Regions from separate parts of the Comamonas flocculans genome, predicted to be linked through region 4. Evidence: predicted binding sites of a transcription regulator. Region 4 holds the regulator's gene; each other region holds the start of a gene.
What was found. The regulator sigma-54, encoded in region 4, starts transcription at its own class of promoters, with help from an activator protein. The targets are predictions, from matches to a motif close to TGGCANGNAANCTGCTTT.
Positions count from the first base shown of each region.

Region 1: a site for sigma-54 is predicted at 2,279-2,296, ahead of glnA (type I glutamate--ammonia ligase). Genes of this name have one in related genera too.
Region 2: a site for sigma-54 is predicted at 2,929-2,946, ahead of FOZ74_RS08250 (phenol hydroxylase subunit). Genes of this name have one in related genera too.
Region 3: a site for sigma-54 is predicted at 2,225-2,242, ahead of FOZ74_RS04960 (P-II family nitrogen regulator). Genes of this name have one in related genera too.

Region 1 covers NZ_CP042344.1:1,001,272-1,005,378, forward strand. The annotation lists gene FOZ74_RS16455 (trypsin-like serine peptidase) at 1-1,082, shown strand, start outside; gene ruvB (Holliday junction branch migration DNA helicase RuvB) at 1,100-2,167, shown strand; gene glnA (type I glutamate--ammonia ligase) at 2,346-3,752, shown strand; gene glnL (nitrogen regulation protein NR(II)) at 3,780-4,107, shown strand, end outside.
Region 2 covers NZ_CP042344.1:1,697,876-1,701,982, reverse strand. The annotation lists gene FOZ74_RS08265 (aromatic/alkene/methane monooxygenase hydroxylase/oxygenase subunit alpha) at 1-1,230, opposite strand, end outside; gene FOZ74_RS08260 (MmoB/DmpM family protein) at 1,274-1,552, opposite strand; gene FOZ74_RS08255 (aromatic/alkene monooxygenase hydroxylase subunit beta) at 1,592-2,584, opposite strand; gene FOZ74_RS08250 (phenol hydroxylase subunit) at 2,626-2,919, opposite strand; gene FOZ74_RS08245 (sigma-54-dependent Fis family transcriptional regulator) at 3,158-4,107, shown strand, end outside.
Region 3 covers NZ_CP042344.1:1,005,969-1,010,075, reverse strand. The annotation lists gene FOZ74_RS04970 (glutamate synthase-related protein) at 1-155, opposite strand, end outside; gene FOZ74_RS04965 (ammonium transporter) at 491-1,789, opposite strand; gene FOZ74_RS04960 (P-II family nitrogen regulator) at 1,786-2,124, opposite strand; gene glnG (nitrogen regulation protein NR(I)) at 2,424-3,869, opposite strand; gene glnL (nitrogen regulation protein NR(II)) at 3,856-4,107, opposite strand, start outside.
Region 4 covers NZ_CP042344.1:1,568,741-1,572,847, forward strand. The annotation lists gene FOZ74_RS07640 (THUMP domain-containing class I SAM-dependent RNA methyltransferase) at 1-763, opposite strand, end outside; gene FOZ74_RS07645 (acyl-CoA thioesterase) at 760-1,212, opposite strand; gene rpoN (RNA polymerase factor sigma-54) at 1,228-2,760, opposite strand; gene lptB (LPS export ABC transporter ATP-binding protein) at 2,765-3,541, opposite strand; gene lptA (lipopolysaccharide transport periplasmic protein LptA) at 3,547-4,107, opposite strand, start outside.

The sequences.
Region 1 (4,107 bases), 570 kb from region 4:
GCACGCGCATCGCCGCGCTGCGCTTCGTGGCCCGGGGCGCGCAGGGTCTGCGCCTCGGCCTGCAGGTGCAGGCCCTGCCGGCCGACGCCCGGCTGTGGTTCGTCGACGCCACGGGCCAAGCGCAGCTGGGCACCGCCGCGCAATGGCAGGCCCTGGCCGCCCGCAACACCGCAGCCGGCATGGACGAGGACAGCGCCCGCCGCTACTGGAGCCCCGAGCTGGCCGGCGAACAGGCCACGCTCATCCTCGAGATCCCGGCCGATGCGCCCACCGCCCAGGTGCGTCTGGCAGTGCCGCTGCTCTCGCACACCACCGTCACGCCAGAGCAGCAGCTGGGCCTGGCCAAGGCCGCAGGCAGCTGCGAAGCCAGCGTCAGCTGCAGCCCGGAATTCATCGAACAAGGCCGCTCGGTCGCGCGCCTGCGCTACGTCGAAGCCGACGGCCGCGCCTACCAGTGCAGCGGCACCTTGATGAACGACATGGGCTCCAGCGGCACGCCCTGGCTGCTCACCGCGCGCCATTGCATCGCCGACCAGGGCACGGCCTCCACGCTGAGCACCGACTGGCTGCTGCGCGCCAGCGCCTGCGGCGCCAGCAGCACCGCGGCGGGTCACGTGCAGCGCACCGGCGGCGCCACGCTGCTGTATGCCGACGAGGGCAGCGACACTAGCTTCCTGCGGCTGAACGACAGCGCCCCGCCCGGCGTGGTCTACGCCGGCTCCTATTTCGGCTCCGAAGCGCTGCCCGGGACCGCCGTCTCCGTCGTGCACCATCCGCAAGGCGACCTGCAGCAGCTCAGCCGCGGCACGCTCACCGGCTACAGCGTGTGCAACACCAGCACCAATCTGTGCATCGCGGGCGACGCGACCAGCGCCACCTTCCTCGCCGTGAACTGGCAGCAGGGCGTGGTGGAGCCGGGCAGCAGCGGCGCCGGGGCCTTCATCACGCTGGGGCAGCGCCGCTATCTGGTGGGACAGCTCTTTGGCGGCACCTCCAGCTGCAGCAATCCCGCGGGCCGCGACTACTTCGGTCGCTTCGAGCTGAGCTTCGCGCAGGCGCTGCACCGCTGGCTCAAGCCCTGACGGACAATGCGCGGCACATGAGCATCCACACCGACGACTTCGCACCCGCGCCCCCGGCGGCACTGCGCACGGTTTCCGCGGCGGCGGCCTCGCCGCAGGAAGAAGCGCTGGAGCGGGCACTGCGCCCCAAGCTGCTGGATGAATACGTGGGCCAGACCAAGGCGCGCGAGCAGCTGGAGATCTTCATCAAGGCGGCCGGAAAGCGCGCCGAGGCGCTGGACCACGTGCTGCTGTTCGGCCCGCCCGGCCTGGGCAAGACCACGCTGAGCCACATCATCGCGCACGAACTCGGGGTCAACCTGCGCCAGACCAGCGGCCCGGTGCTGGAAAAGCCCAAGGACCTGGCGGCACTGCTGACCAATCTGGAGAGGAACGACGTTCTCTTCATCGACGAGATCCATCGCCTCTCGCCCGTGGTCGAGGAAATCCTCTACCCGGCGCTGGAGGACTACCAGATCGACATCATGATCGGCGAAGGCCCTGCGGCGCGTTCGATCAAGCTGGACCTGCAGCCCTTCACGCTGGTGGGCGCGACCACGCGCGCCGGCATGCTCACCAACCCGCTGCGCGACCGCTTCGGCATCGTCGCGCGGCTGGAGTTCTATACGCCGCAAGAACTTTCGCGCATCGTCACGCGCAGCAGCGGCCTGATGAGCGCGCCCATCGACCAGGATGCCAGCATGGAGATCGCACGGCGCTCGCGCGGCACGCCGCGCATCGCCAACCGGCTCCTGCGCCGCGTGCGCGACTACGCCGACGTGAAGGGCGACGGGCGCATCACGCAGGACATCGCGCAGCGCGCCCTGGCCATGCTGGACGTGGACCCGCAGGGCTTTGACGTGATGGACCGCAAGCTGCTCGAAGCCGTGGTGCAGCGCTTCGACGGCGGGCCGGTGGGGCTGGACACGATCGCGGCCAACATCGGCGAGGAAGCCGACACCATCGAGGACGTGATCGAACCCTACCTGATCCAGCAGGGCTTCCTGCAGCGCACCCCGCGCGGGCGCGTGGCCACGCTCGCCGCCTGGCGACACCTGGGCCTGCAACCGCCGGGAGCGGCGGGGGGGCTGTTCGAGTCGGCCTGAATCGGGTCGTGTTCCATATTGGTGCAGCGGCGCCCACGCACGCACCCTGATGAACCGCTGCGCCGCCGGCTGCACTGCGGCGGTCCGCGAAAATGCGCCGCCAGCCCGGCGCGGCATGGTTGTTGCTTTGAGTGGTTGCCACCTGGTAGACCACCCCAATTCCGACGGAAGCACGACCATGTCATCGAAAACACACTCCCTCGTCCAAGAGCACGGCGCCCGCTGGGTCGACCTGCGTTTCACCGACACCATGGGCAAGGAACACCACATGACCTTCCCGGCGGAAGCCATGGAGGAAGACGCCTTCGAGAACGGCAAGATGTTCGACGGCTCGTCCATCCAGGGCTGGAAGGGCATCGAGGCCTCCGACATGGTGCTGCTGCCCGACGACGAGACCGCCGTGATGGACCCGTTCGCTCAGGAGCCCACGGTCATCGTGCGCAGCGACGTGCTCGAGCCGGCCACCATGCAGGGCTACGCGCGCGATCCCCGGTCGATCGCCCGGCGTGCCGAGATGTACCTGCGCTCCACCGGCGTCGCCGATACCGCCTACTTCGGGCCCGAGCCCGAGTTCTTCATCTTCGACGCGGTGCAGTGGAAATCGCAGATGCAGGAGGCGGCCTACAAGATCGTCTCGGCCGAGGGCGCCTGGGCCAGCGAGCTGGACATGCAAGGCGGCAACCCGGGCCACCGCCCGCGCGTCAAGGGCGGCTACTTCCCCGTGGCGCCGGTCGATTCGCTCGGCGGCGTGCGCACCGCGATGTGCACCGCCATGCAGGCCATGGGCCTGAAGATCGAGGTGCACCACCACGAGGTGGCCACGGCCGGCCAGTGCGAGATCGGCGTGGCCTTCAACACCCTGGTGCGCAAGGCCGACGAGGTGCAGATGCTCAAATACTGCGTGCACAACGCCGCGCACGCCAGCGGCAAGAGCGCCACCTTCATGCCCAAGCCGCTGGTGGGCGACAACGGCTCGGGCATGCACGTGCACCAGTCGCTGGTCAAGGGTGGCCGAAACCTGTTCTCGGGCGAAGGCTACGCCAACCTTTCGGAACTGGCGCTGTACTACATCGGCGGCATCATCCACCACGCGCACGCGCTCAATGCCATCACCAACCCGGGTACCAACTCCTACAAGCGGCTGGTGCCGGGCTTCGAGGCGCCGGTGATGCTGGCCTACTCGGCCAGCAACCGCTCGGCGGCCATCCGCATCCCCTTCGTCGCGAGCCCGAAGGCGCGGCGCATCGAGTGCCGCTTCCCCGACCCCACGGCCAACCCCTATCTGGCGTTCTCCGCGCTGCTGATGGCGGGGCTGGACGGCATCGCCCACAAAAGGCACCCCGGCGATGCGATGAGCAAGAACCTGTACCACCTGCCGCCCGAAGAAGCCTCGGGCATCCCGCGCGTGGCGCACAGCCTGGACCAGGCGCTGGACGCGCTCGCCGCGGACCACCAGTTCCTGCTCGCGGGCGGGGTGTTCACCGAAGACATGCTGCAGGCCTACATCGAATGCAAGATGGACGAGGTGAGCCGCCTGCGGCAGGCCGTGCACCCAGTGGAATTCGACATGTATTACAGTCTTTGAGTCTTTTTCCCAGGGCGCGGAGCAGGCGTGAACACGGTCGATCCCCAGCACCGGCGCCGCCCGCAGGCGGCCCGGCCCGCACACCTGCTGGACAGCCTCTCGACAGCCGTGCTGCTGCTGGACGGGCAGCTGTGCGTGGACTACGCCAACCACGCGGCGGAGCAACTCCTGGCCACCAGCCTCGCCCACCTGCACGCACAGCCGCTGGACGCGTTCTTCGACGGCGCCGACTGGAGCGCGGCGGCGCTGCGGCATGCGCTGGACTTGCAGCAGGCCTACACGCAACGCGAGGCGCGGCTGCACCGCCTGGGCAGCACGCTGCCGGTCACGGTGGACTACGTCGTCACGCCCGTGC
Region 2 (4,107 bases), 130 kb from region 4:
GGTGAAGAACATCGGCACCTGGCAGACCTGGCACAGCATGGGCAGGGTCTTGTTGTAGAAGCGCCGACCCTCCTTCTGCTCGCTGGCGTAGTGCTCCCAGAGGGGCCGGTAGTACTTGTCGAAGCTGTCCGGGTACTTGGCCGAGAGCCACTTCATGTCCTCTTCGCTCGGCGCCCAGGTGTGGAAGGGGGCGGCGGCGCCGTAGTTGTAGAACACGTTCCACGCCATGTGCGAGAGGTGGTCCTTTTCCTTGCACGCCTGCTCCCAGCCCAGCGGCACCTTCACGCCGTAGCGCGCCAGGTCGCGGAACAGCGCGCCGCCGTTTTCCTCGGCATAGATCTCCCAGGCTTCCTTCCAGCTCATCACGCGCTTGGGCAGCATGTAGTCCATCATCATCGCCACCAGCGTCAGCACGCGGTAGCCGCGCCAGAACCACTTGTCGATCCACTTCTGCACGATGGGCAGGTTGTCCGGGTCTTGTTCGAGCACGAACTTGATGACTTCCAGGCCCAGCGTCATGTGGCGCGATTCATCGGACTGCGCCGAAAAGCCGAAGGCCATCGCGCCCATGTCGCCGTTGTAGGCCGCGCCCGAAATGAAGGGCACGAACAGCAGGTTGGTGAGCACGTACTCGAAGGCGAAGCTGATCGAGAGGATGTACTCGAACGGCCCGGAGGTGACGGCATCCTCGAAGAAGCTCTTCGGAACACTGAGATACCACACGCGGTGGTGCATGTGCTGCCAGTCCTGGAAGCCGTTGTAGTACTTGTTGTAGTTGCTCATCGCGTGGATCTGCGTCTGAGCGTGGCGGATCTCGTCGAGCGACTGCATCTGGCAGGCCACGCGCGGACCCGCGCCCTGGAACTGGCGCCCCAGCATCGCAAAGCCCTTGTGCGACATGTATTCCAGCGGCGAGACGCCCGTGAGGAACAATTTCAGCGTGTTGATGTAGCGCGCGTCGGTCACGCCCAGGTGGCCGTTGTTCTGCGCGAACGCATCGAGGATGGCGTAGAGCTTGCGCTCCTTCTCGCCCTGGTACTTCCAGTAGGCGTCCATCGTCATGCGGAAGGGGTCCTCGAACTTGTCCCAGTCGTGGATCTTGATGCCCTCGTATTCGAGGTAGGGGTAGATGTCCTTGAGCGACTGGTAGCTGGGCGTCCAGTTCAGGTCGCGCGTCATGCGGTTGTAGCGGTCTTTCAGGCCCAGCTTCTTGTTGACTTTCATGTCCATGATCGGTCTCCTTGGGGTGGATGTTTCTGGTGTCGCGGGCGGCTCAGTGCACCCAGCTCAGCACGAACTCGTCGTCGGATTCATCGATGTGGCCGGTCAGCGTGATCAGGTTCACGTGCAGCTCCTGCAGGTCGAAGTCGCGCCCGATCTCCTGCTCGATGGTGCTGCGGCGCACCACCAGGCGCCCGGGCACGTTGATCTTGACCATGGCCGGCTGCTCGTCGAGCAGGGCGCCGGGGTTGTCCGCCAGGATCGCATCGACGATCGGGCGGGTTTCCTCATTGCGCTGCAGCGCGATGAAGACGTTGGGTACTTGGGTCATCTCGTCTGTCTCCTTCTTCGTGAATGCGGGGACGGGCGTTTACACCGCCAGGCCGGCCTTGGCCATGCGGGCGTCGAGCTGGGCGCGCACGCGCGCGAGGGCCTCGCCGGCCTCCTCGCCCAGCGCCAGCTGGGCCACGGGCGCGAGCGCCTCCTGCGCACGCGCCACCCAGTGCGCGTACCACTTTTCGAGCAGCGCCTTGTTCTCCGCGCTTTCGGCGGCGGTGGCCTTGACCACGGCATCGACCCACTTGCTGGTCTCGGGGAACCACTCGGCCGGAAAGCGCGTGAGCATGGAGATCGTCGGGCCGGCACGCTCGTTGAGCTTGCGGTCCACCTCGCGGTAGGCCAGGCCGAAGAGCAGGCCGTCGAGCGCCATGTTCTGCGCCACGAAGTTCTCGAACCAGTCCTTGATGACGAAGCTGTCTTCGACGTATTTGCGCAGCGGCTGCCAGGCCGGGGCGTTGAGCCAGGCGTGCTTGCCCGCCTCCAGCTCGGCCTCGTTGCCCATGAGCAGGCCCAGGCGCGTGAGGTATTGGGCGATGCCGAGCTGGTCCATGCTCGCGTAAAGGCTGGCCTGCGTGATCGCGGTGCCGTAGCCGTAGGCGCTCTGGTAGCCGCCGTTCAGGTTGCCGCCCCACGCGACGTGGCGCAGCGGAATGTAGAAGTCCAGCGCCGCGCGGCGCGCGCCGTCGTCGTAGCTCTCGGCCAGGCCGCGGCTCTCGACGAAGTCGAAGTCGCTCTCGGCCGTCTCCTGCATGCGGGCCCGGGCCTGCGTGTAGCTGCCGTAGTAGTACTGGCGCGGATCCTTGAGCACGTACCAGTCCTTCATCTTGATCGCGGTGCGGCGCTCGTCGAACATCTCGCGCTCGGGATCCCAGGTGGGGCGGTAGTGGAAGTTGGTCGTGCCCTGCACGCCCATGGTCGCCTCGACGTAGCGCGACGCCGCCTTGTCGGCGCCGAGGTAGTCGGCGATGTGGTTGTAGGTCTGGCGCAGCGGCGTGATGCTGACGGTACGCAGGTCGATTTGCATGAAACAGGTCTCCTCGTTTTGCTATGAATGGGGAAGGCGATTCAGGACGGCTGGCGCAGGTGGTGCTCGCGCGCATCGCGCAGGTTCCAGTCCCAGTGCGCATCCAGGCTGTCGTGTTCGTGCTGGGGCAGGCGCCCGTGCGTGGGCTCCACGCCCTGCATCCGGCAGAAATCCTCGAACTCCGCGCGTGGCAGGATCAATTCGACGTACAGGTCGGGTTCGCCCGCGGCAAACTCGAACTCGACCAGACCATTGCGGTGCTCCTCCACGATGCGGATGAAGCGCAGCGACACGTCAAAGTGCTCGGGGGTGGGGGTTTGGGCTGCTTCGGTCATGCCCATGACCATGCAGCTAGCGTGCCAGTTATCGAGAAAATGACCGAAAGCCCGAAAATTCGCGGGTAAACCCCTAAGCCGCCGAGGCCCAAGTTGAGGAAGATCAAATTTCTGCCAAGCCGCTGGCAAAGGCCTTGCGTTTTGAATTGATCATTTGCATCATTGCTGCACTACGGATTTCATGATTTCATCAATTTCCGGTCGCTCAGCACCTCAACTTATCGAGATTTGAACACCCATGCCCGCCACCCTGCCGTCGGATGCCGACCTGCGCCGCCAGGTGCGCTTCTCGTCGGCCGACGGTCGCATCTGGCTTGCCGGCCAGCGCATGGTGTTGATGCATGCGGCCTCGCTCGGCACGCTGCGCCGCGAGATGGTGCAGGCCCTGGGCATGGCGGGCACGCGCCGGCTGCTGTTGCGCGCGGGCTACGCCTCGGGCGAGCGCGACGCGGCGCTGGCACGGCGTTTGCGTGCCAGCGAGGACATTTTCTCGATGTTTGCCGTGGGGCCGCAATTGCACATGCTCGAAGGCGCCGTCCAGGTCACGCCCGAACTGCTGCAGCTCGATGTCGGCGAAGGGCGCTTTCACGGCATCTTCCGCTGGGACCATTCCTGGGAGGTGGAGTCGCACCTGCGCGATTTCGGGCCGCAGAAAGACCCGGTGTGCTGGATGCTGCTGGGCTATGCCTCGGGCTATACCAGCGCCTTCATGGGGCGCCCCGTGCTCTACAAGGAAGTGGCCTGCGTGGGCAGCGGCCATGCGCACTGCCGCATCGAGGGCTGGCCGGTGGCCGATTGGCCCGACGGCGAGGGCGAGCTGCTGGCGCGCGACTACGACAGCGACGCCCTGCCGCCGAGCGAAGGCACGCCCGCCGTCGCCGCCTGGTTCAGCCGCATGCCGGCCGACGACGCGCCCGAAACCCCGGTGGACGCGCTGGGCCCGATGATCGGGCGCTCGCCGGGCTTCACCGCCGCCACCACGCTGCTGCGCAAGGCCGCGGACACCCAGGTCACCGTGCTGCTGACGGGGGAGACGGGCACCGGCAAGGAGCGTTTTGCCCGCGCCCTGCACGCCCTGGGCCCGCGCGCGGCCAAGCCCTTCGTGGCGGTGAACTGCGCGGCGCTGCCCGGCGATCTGGTTGAATCCGAACTCTTCGGCACCGAAAAGGGCGCCTACACCGGCGCCGA
Region 3 (4,107 bases), 560 kb from region 4:
TCGGCGCCGACGGCGCCCCGGTGGTCCAGGCTCTCGAGGATGCGCAGCCCCTGCGCGACCACGGCATGCGACTTGACGCCCTTGATGTGCGCCACGAAGCCGACGCCGCAGGCGTCGTGCTCGGCCTGCGTGTACAGGCCTCGTGCGTGTGCCATGTGGATTTCCTCGGGGCTGGCCGGGGCTGCGGCCTGCAAGGCGTCGGCGAGGGAGGTTTCCAAAACCGTCAGGGACATGTCGGGGCGCTCCGCATCCTTGATTGAAACGACGTGGTCGTCAGGAAGCCGCGCGGGTGCGGCGGCTCTTTTCAGATCGGTTTTGCAAGGAGCGTGCCAGGCCTTGGCGTGCAGTCAGGGCCTTGTTTTTCCAGGGCTGCCCGCCTTTGGCCAGGTGTTTTGCCTGGTTCCATGCACCATCGCGGTGCATCCCCGCATCAATACCGTGCGTGCATTCATCTATGCATATATCGCATAGTGAGGCCGATGGCGGCGTTTTACCGGGTGTAGGCGCGCTCGCCGTGCGAGGCGATGTCCAGACCCTCGCGCTCGGCTTCTTCCGGCACGCGCAGCCCCACGGTCAGGTCGGCCGCCTTGCAGGCGATGAAAGCCGCCGCGCCCGACCAGACCACGGTGAGCAGCACGCTCTTGAGCTGTACCCAGACCTGCGCGCCCATGGCGAAGGTGTCGGGCGTGGGGCCGCCGGTGCCGCCCAGGCCCTGCGCGGCGAAGATGCCCGTCAGGATGGCACCGGTGATGCCGCCCACGCCGTGCACGCCGAACACGTCGAAGGCGTCGTCCACCCCCAGCAGGTGCTTGAGCCCGCCCACGCCCCACAGGCACAGGGGGCTGACGACCAGGCCCATGGCCATCGCCCCCATCGGGCCGACGAAGCCCGCCGCCGGCGTCACCGCGACCAGGCCCGCCACCGCGCCGGAGGCGGCTCCCAGCATCGAAGCCTTGCCCTTGTGCAGCAGGTCGCCCGCCAGCCACGAGAGCGTGGCCGCCGCCGTGGCCAGCACGGTGTTGATGAAGGCCAGGCCCGCCGTGCCGTTGGCCGCGCCGGCCGAGCCCGCGTTGAAGCCGAACCAGCCCACCCACAGGAGCGATGCGCCCACCATGGTCAGCGTCAGGCTGTGGGGCGTCAGCGCCTCCCGGCCGTAGCCGATGCGCCGGCCCACCATGCGCGCGCCCACCAGCGCGGCGATGCCGGCGTTGATGTGCACCACGGTGCCCCCGGCGAAGTCGAGCGCGCCGTCCCGGCCCAGCAGGCCGCCGCCCCAGACCATGTGCGCCATCGGGACGTAGCTCAGGGCGAACCACAGCACCGAGAAAATGAGCACGGCCGAGAAGCGGATGCGCTCGGCCCAGGCTCCCACGACCAGCGCCACGGTGATGGCCGCGAACGTGCCCTGGAAGGCCACGAACACGTACTCCGGCACCGTTGGCAGCACGACCGAGAGCGTGTCGGGCGCGATGCCGCGCAGGAACAGCCGGCCCGCGTCGCCAAGGAACCGGCCTTCGCCGTGGAAGGCGAAGCTGTAGCCGAAGAGCGCCCACAGCACGCTGACCAGCGCGAAGACGACGAAGACCTGCACCAGTACGGACAGCATGTTCTTGGCGCGCGCCAGCCCGCCGTAGAACAGCGCCAGGCCGGGAATGGTCATCAGGATGACGAGCAGCGTGGAGGTGAGCATCCAGGCGGTGTCGCCCGCGTCGAGCCGGGGTGCGGGCGCGTCGGACGCCCGGGCCAGCGGCACCAGGGACAGCAGCAGGAAGGCGATGGGCGCTCTCATAACGCGTCTGCTCCGGTCTCGCCGGTGCGGATGCGGATGACCTGCTCGAGCGCCGAGACGAAGATCTTGCCGTCGCCGATCTTGCCGGTGCGCGCAGCGCCTTCGATCGCGTCGATCGCACGCTCGACCAGCACGTCGTCCATGGCAGCCTCGACCTTCACCTTCGGCAGAAAATCCACCACGTATTCGGCACCGCGGTACAGCTCGGTGTGGCCCTTCTGGCGCCCGAAGCCCTTGACCTCGGTCACCGTGATGCCGTGTACGCCGATATCCGAGAGTGCATCGCGCACCTCGTCGAGCTTGAAGGGTTTGATGATGGCAGTCACCATTTTCACGATGCGGCTCTCCTTTGAACGGGCTTGTCCGGGTTGGCGAGCAGGGTTTTGAGGGATTCGGGGACCATGGCCATTCCTGTGGGCGAAGCGTGCCCCGTGAGCAGCATGGACCGTGCCAGGCAAGAAAAATTTACAGTGTTTTAGGGCTCTAACGCTTGTTCCATAAGCGCTGCCAGCTACGGTATCGGGAGCGACGTGGCATGTGTCGCGGCGGCGTGCGCGCGCCTGGCGGGCAGGACGGCGCACGGCACGCACCATGGCGGGGAGCCCGGTGCGCACTGTGCACCGATCGGGCGCGCTCAGCCGTCCTGGTCGTCGTCGGCCGCGTCCTGGTGCAGCCCCAGTTCCTTGAGCTTGCGCGTCAGCGTGTTGCGTCCCCAGCCTAGCAGGGCGGCCGCGTCCCTGCGTGCGCCCGCGGTGTGCTGCAGCGCGGCGGTGATCATGGTGCGCTCAAAGGCCGGCAGCGCCTGCCCCAGCAGGTCTTGCGCGCCGTGCGCCAGGGCGTGGGCCGCCCACTGGCCCAGCGCGCGCTCCCAGGCGGCGGTCGAGGCGCCGCCGCCTGCCTCCCCGTCCTGCGCGGCGTGGGGCGCGAGCAGTTCGGGCGGCAAGTCCTCGACGTGGACTTCGCGGCTGGCGGCCATCACCGTGATCCAGCGGCAGGCGTTCTCCAGCTGGCGCACGTTGCCCGGCCACGGCAGCCGTGCCAGGTACTGCTGCGTCGGGGGCAGGAGTGTGCGTGGCGACATGCGCAGCTCCCGCGCCGCCTTCTGCAGGAAGAACGCCGCCAGCCGGGCGATGTCCTCGCGCCGCTCGCGCAGGGCGGGCAGCTGGATGCGGATGACGTTGAGCCGGTAGAACAGGTCTTCCCGGAAGCGCCCGTCCCGCACCAGCGCCTCCAGGTTCTGGTGCGTCGCGGCGATGATGCGCACGTCGGCGCGCACGCTGGCATGACCGCCCACCCGGTGGAAATTGCCTTCCGCGAGCACGCGCAGCAGGCGGGTCTGGGTATCCAGCGGCATGTCGCCGATCTCGTCGAGGAACAGGGTGCCGCCCTGCGCCTGCTCGAAGCGGCCCTGGCGCTGGGCCGTGGCGCCGGTGAACGCCCCTTTCTCGTGTCCGAACAGTTCCGATTCGATCAGGTCCCGCGCAATCGCCGCCATGTTCAGGGCGACGAACGGCCCCGCGCCGCGCGGGCTGTGGCGGTGCAGCGCGCGCGCCACCAGTTCCTTGCCCGTCCCGGATTCGCCGTTGATCAGCACCGTGATCTCCGATTGCGACAGGCGGCCGATGGTGCGGAAGACCTCCTGCATCGCCGCGGCCTCGCCGATCAGCCCATCCGCCTGCCAGACCACCGGCGCAGAGGGTATGGAAACCGCCTTGTGCGCCAGCGCCCGGCGCACCAGCGCCACGGCTTCGTCCACGTCGAAGGGCTTGGGCAGGTACTCGAAGGCGCCGCCCTGGTAGGACTGAATGGCGCTGTCCAGGTCGGAGTGTGCGGTGGTGATGATGACGGGCACGCGGGAGCCGGCCGTCTTCAGGTGCTGCAGCAGCCCCAGGCCGTCCTGGCCGGGCATGCGGATGTCGCTGACGATGGCGTCGGGCCATTCGCCGGAGGGCACCTGCAGCGCCGCGTCGGCGCTGTCGAACGAGCGCGTGGCCAACCCGGCCTGGCCGAGCGCCTTCTCCAGCACCCAGCGGATGGACTTGTCGTCGTCGATGATCCAGACCAGCTCAGGGGTGGGCATGGATAGGGGCTCCTGTGTTGCCGTCCGCGACGCGGCGAAAGGGGATCAGCACTTTGAAGACGGTCTTGCCCGGCCGGCTCTCGCACTCGATCAGGCCGCCGTGCTGCTGCATGATGGCCTGCGCGATCGGCAGTCCCAGGCCCGTGCCCTGCGAGCGCCCGGTGACCATGGGGTAGAACAGCATCTCGCGCAGCTCTTCGGCGATGCCGGGGCCGTTGTCCTGCACCTCGATCAGGCA
Region 4 (4,107 bases):
TGCTTGTCTGTACTGCGTCAGGAGCTTCTTTTTTGAGAGTATCCCAGGCCGCGCGGTCGTGCGGCAGCAGGCGCTCGAAGGCGAAGCGGCGCTTCAGGCCCGGCGCGATGCGGCAGGCGATCTGCGCCGCCTCGATGACGACGGTGCCGCTGCCGCAGCAGGGGTCGTACAGCGGCAGGCCGCTCTCAGATGTCCAGCCGCAGGCGGCGATCATCGCGGCGGCCAGGGTCTCCTTGAGCGGCGCGTCGCCCTTGTCCTCGCGCCAGCCGCGCTTGAAGAGCGGCTCGCCCGAGGTGTCGATGGAGAGCGTGGCGGTTTCCGGCGTCAGGTGCAGGTGGATGCGCGCGTCGGGGCGGTGCGTGTCCACATCGGGGCGCGTGCCGCTCTGCTGGCGAAAGCGGTCGGCGACCGCGTCCTTCACGCGCAGCGCGGCGAAGTTCAGGCTCTTCAAGGGACTCGCGTGCGCGGTCACCTCGATCTTGAAGGTCTGGCGGGCGGTAAACCAGTCTTCCCAGCGCACGCTGCTGGCAAGTTCGTACAGATCGTCTTCGCCACGATACGGTCGGTACGCAAGCTGCACCAGCACGCGCTGCGCAAGGCGGCTGTGCAAATTGAGCTGCAGCACCGTGCGCCAGGGCGCGGCCAGGCGTACGCCCGCGCGCAGCGCCTGCACGTCAGGGCAGCCGGTGATCGCACGCACCTCGTCGGCCAGGAAACCCTCGACACCGGCGGCGCAGGGCAAAAAGAGTTCAAACCGGTTCATGGCTGACGTCCCATGTGCGCCAGGAGCGCATCGAGCCGCTCGCGCGCCAGCGGCGGGATGGGCGTCGCGCGGCGCGTTTCGTGCGAAACAAAGACGATGCCGGTCTTGCCGCGCGCCACCTCGCGGCCGGTGGTCGATTCGGTCATCTGGAACACCAGATCGAAGCCGTAGCGGTTGAAATCCATGGGTCGCATGCGCACGATGAGCTGTTCGCCATGAAAGGCCTCGGACTTGTACTGCGCCAGCATGTCGCCAACGACGATGCCCGCGCCGCCCGCGTTGGCCTCGGTCATGCCCATGGCCTGAAAAAAGCGCAGCCGCGCCTCGGAGACCAGGCTGAGCAGCTGCGCGTTATCGAGGTGCCCGCCCTGGTTGACGTGGCTGATGTAGACCTGCAGTGTGGTCTCGAAGCAGAAGCGGTCGGGGAGGTCGAAAAGAACGCGGGCCATGGGGGAAGTGTGAACTCAGATTTGCTTGCGCAGGCTGGCGGGCGCGATCTTGAGCTGTTCGCGGTATTTGGCCACGGTGCGCCGCGCGCAGGCGATGCCCTGCTCCTTGAGCATGTCGGCCAGCTGCCCGTCGGACAGCGGCCGCGCCGGGTCTTCGGCGGCGATGAACTGGCGCAGCAGCGCGCGCACCGCGGTGCTGGAGGTGCTGCCGCCGGTATCGGTCACCAGACCCGAGCCGAAGAAGTACTTGAGCTCGTAGGTGCCCTGGGGCGTGGCCATGTACTTGGCGCTGGTCACGCGCGAGATGGTCGATTCGTGCAGGCCCAGCTCCTCGGCGATCTCGCGCATCACCAAGGGACGCATGGCGAGCTCGCCGTGCAGGAAGAAGGCCTGCTGCTTGTCCACGATGGCGCGCGCGGTGCGCAGGATGGTGTCGAAGCGCTGCTCGATGTTGCGGACGAACCAGCGCGCCTCCTGCAGGCGGCTTTGCAGCGCGGCGTGGCCCTCGCCCTTGCGGTGCTGGCGCAGCGCCTGGGCGTAGGCGTCGTGCACGCGCAGCTGCGGCACCACCTCGGGGTTGAGCTGCACGTCCAGGCGCACCTGCCCGCCCTCCAGGCGGCGGCGCACGATCACGTCGGGCGTGACGAGGTTGTGCTGCACCTGGGCAAAGCGCCGCCCCGGGCGCGGTTCGAGCCGGGCGATCAGCGCCATGGCGGCGCGCGTGTCTTCTTCGCTGGCGCCGCAGGCCTGCGCCAGCCGCCGTGCGTCGCGCCGCGCCAGCCATTCGAGCGGCTGCTCGCAGATGCACATGGCCGCCTCCAGCACCGCCCGGGGGCAGGCGCCCGTGTCGCGCAGCGCCGCCAGTTGCAGCCGCAGGCACTCGGGCAAATCGCGCGCGCCCACGCCTGCGGGCTCCAGGCTTTGCAGCAGCTTGAGCGCCAGCGCGAAGTGCTCGCTCATCTCCAGCAGGTATTCGGTGTTCTCGGGGCCGACCAGGGTTTCGACCAGCGATTCGATGGCGTCTTCGAGGTAGCCGTCGTCGTTGAGCGAATCGATCAGCCAGGACAGCGCCGCGCGTTCGGCGCGCGTCAGGCGCAGCAGCAGCGCCTGGCGGTGCAGGTGCTCGGCCAGGGTTTCGTGCGCGCTCTCGTGCTCGCTCGCCTCGCCCTCGTCGTCCTCGCGCCGGGCGGCCCGGCTCGGGGCGTCGGCGCTCCAGGGGCTGTCGCTGCCGCTGGGGTCGAGCTCGCGGTCGCCTTCCCAGTCGCTCCGGGTTTCGGCATCATTTTGGCCTCCAGAGCTTGCAGGGTCTGCGTCAAAAGCTTCTGAAATAGGAGCGATCTCGCTGCGTTCGGTGCGCCGCTCCGGCGCGGGGGCGCCGGCTGCAGGGGCCTCTTCGCTCGCGCGTTCAAGGAAGGGGTTGTCCACCAGCATGGCCTCCACCTCCTGGGCCAGCTCCAGCGTGGACAGTTGCAGCAGGCGGATGGACTGCTGCAGTTGCGGCGTCAGTGCAAGGTGTTGCGAGACGCCCAGCGACAGGCCGACCTTCATCGCGCTACATCCGGAAGTGCTCGCCCAGGTAGACCCGGCGCACCTCGGCGTTGTCCACGATCTCCGAGGGCGCGCCGCGCGCCAGCACCCGGCCCTCGCTGATGATGTAGGCGTGGTCGCAGATGCCCAGCGTCTCGCGCACGTTGTGGTCGGTGATCAGCACGCCGATGCCGCGCTCCTTCAGGAAGCCGATGATGCGCTGGATCTCGATCACCGCGATCGGATCGATGCCGGCAAAGGGCTCGTCGAGCAGGATGAAGCGCGGCTGCGTGGCCAGCGCCCGCGCGATCTCCACGCGCCGGCGCTCGCCGCCCGAGAGCGCCAGCGCGCGCGTCTCGCGCAGGTGCTCCACGTGCAGGTCCTGCAGCAGCGCGCTCAGGCGCTCTTCGATCACCGGGCGGGCGAGCGGGCGGCCGTCCTCGCCGCGCTGCAGCTCGAGCACCGCGCGCACGTTCTCCTGCACGTTGAGCTTGCGAAAGATCGAGGCTTCCTGCGGCAGATAGGACAGGCCCAGGTGCGCGCGCCGGTGGATGGGCATGCGCGTGACGTCGTGCCCGTCGATCGCGATGCTGCCGCCGTCGCAGCGCACCAGGCCGACGATCATGTAGAACGAGGTGGTCTTGCCCGCGCCATTGGGCCCGAGCAGGCCGACCACCTCGCCGCGCGGCACGTTGAGCGAGACGTCGTGCACCACGGTGCGCCCGCCATAGCTCTTCTTCAGGTGCCGGACCTGCAGCAGGCTGGATGCGTCGGCGCTGGCGGGCGTCGCCGGGCTGCTCATCGCGTTCACTGCGGCGGTGCGTCCAGCGCGCGGCTGGGGCGCAGCTCGGGTGCATCCCGGGCGCCCTGCGGCGCGGCCGCGGGCGGCTGTTCCTTGGGCGCGAGCGTGGCGCGCACGCGCGTGTCGCTCTTGTCGCCGGCGCGGCGCGGCGCGCCATCGACGGTGAACACGTCGGTGGCGTTGTTGTAGGTGATGACGGCCCCGCTCACGTCGTCGGTCGGCGTGCCCGCGCGCAGGCGGCGCAGCTCGGCGCGGCGCGTGAGCTTGACCACTTCGGTGCGCCCGTTCCAGTCGATGCGTTCGGCCTCGCCCTCGATGATCTCCACCGGCGCCCCCTTGGGCGTGTCGCGCTTCTGGCGGAAATAGGCGCGCTTGCCCGGCGCGGCGGTGACCAGGCCGCTCTGGTTGCCCGCGTCGTCCTGCGTCACCTGCACCTCGGCGCCGCGCAGCACGATGGTGCCCTTGGTGATGATGACGTTGCCGCTGAAGACGCTGGTCTGCCTGGCCTCATCGTGCACCAGGCTGTCGGCCTCGATGTGCATGGGCTGGTCGCGGTCGGCGCGCTC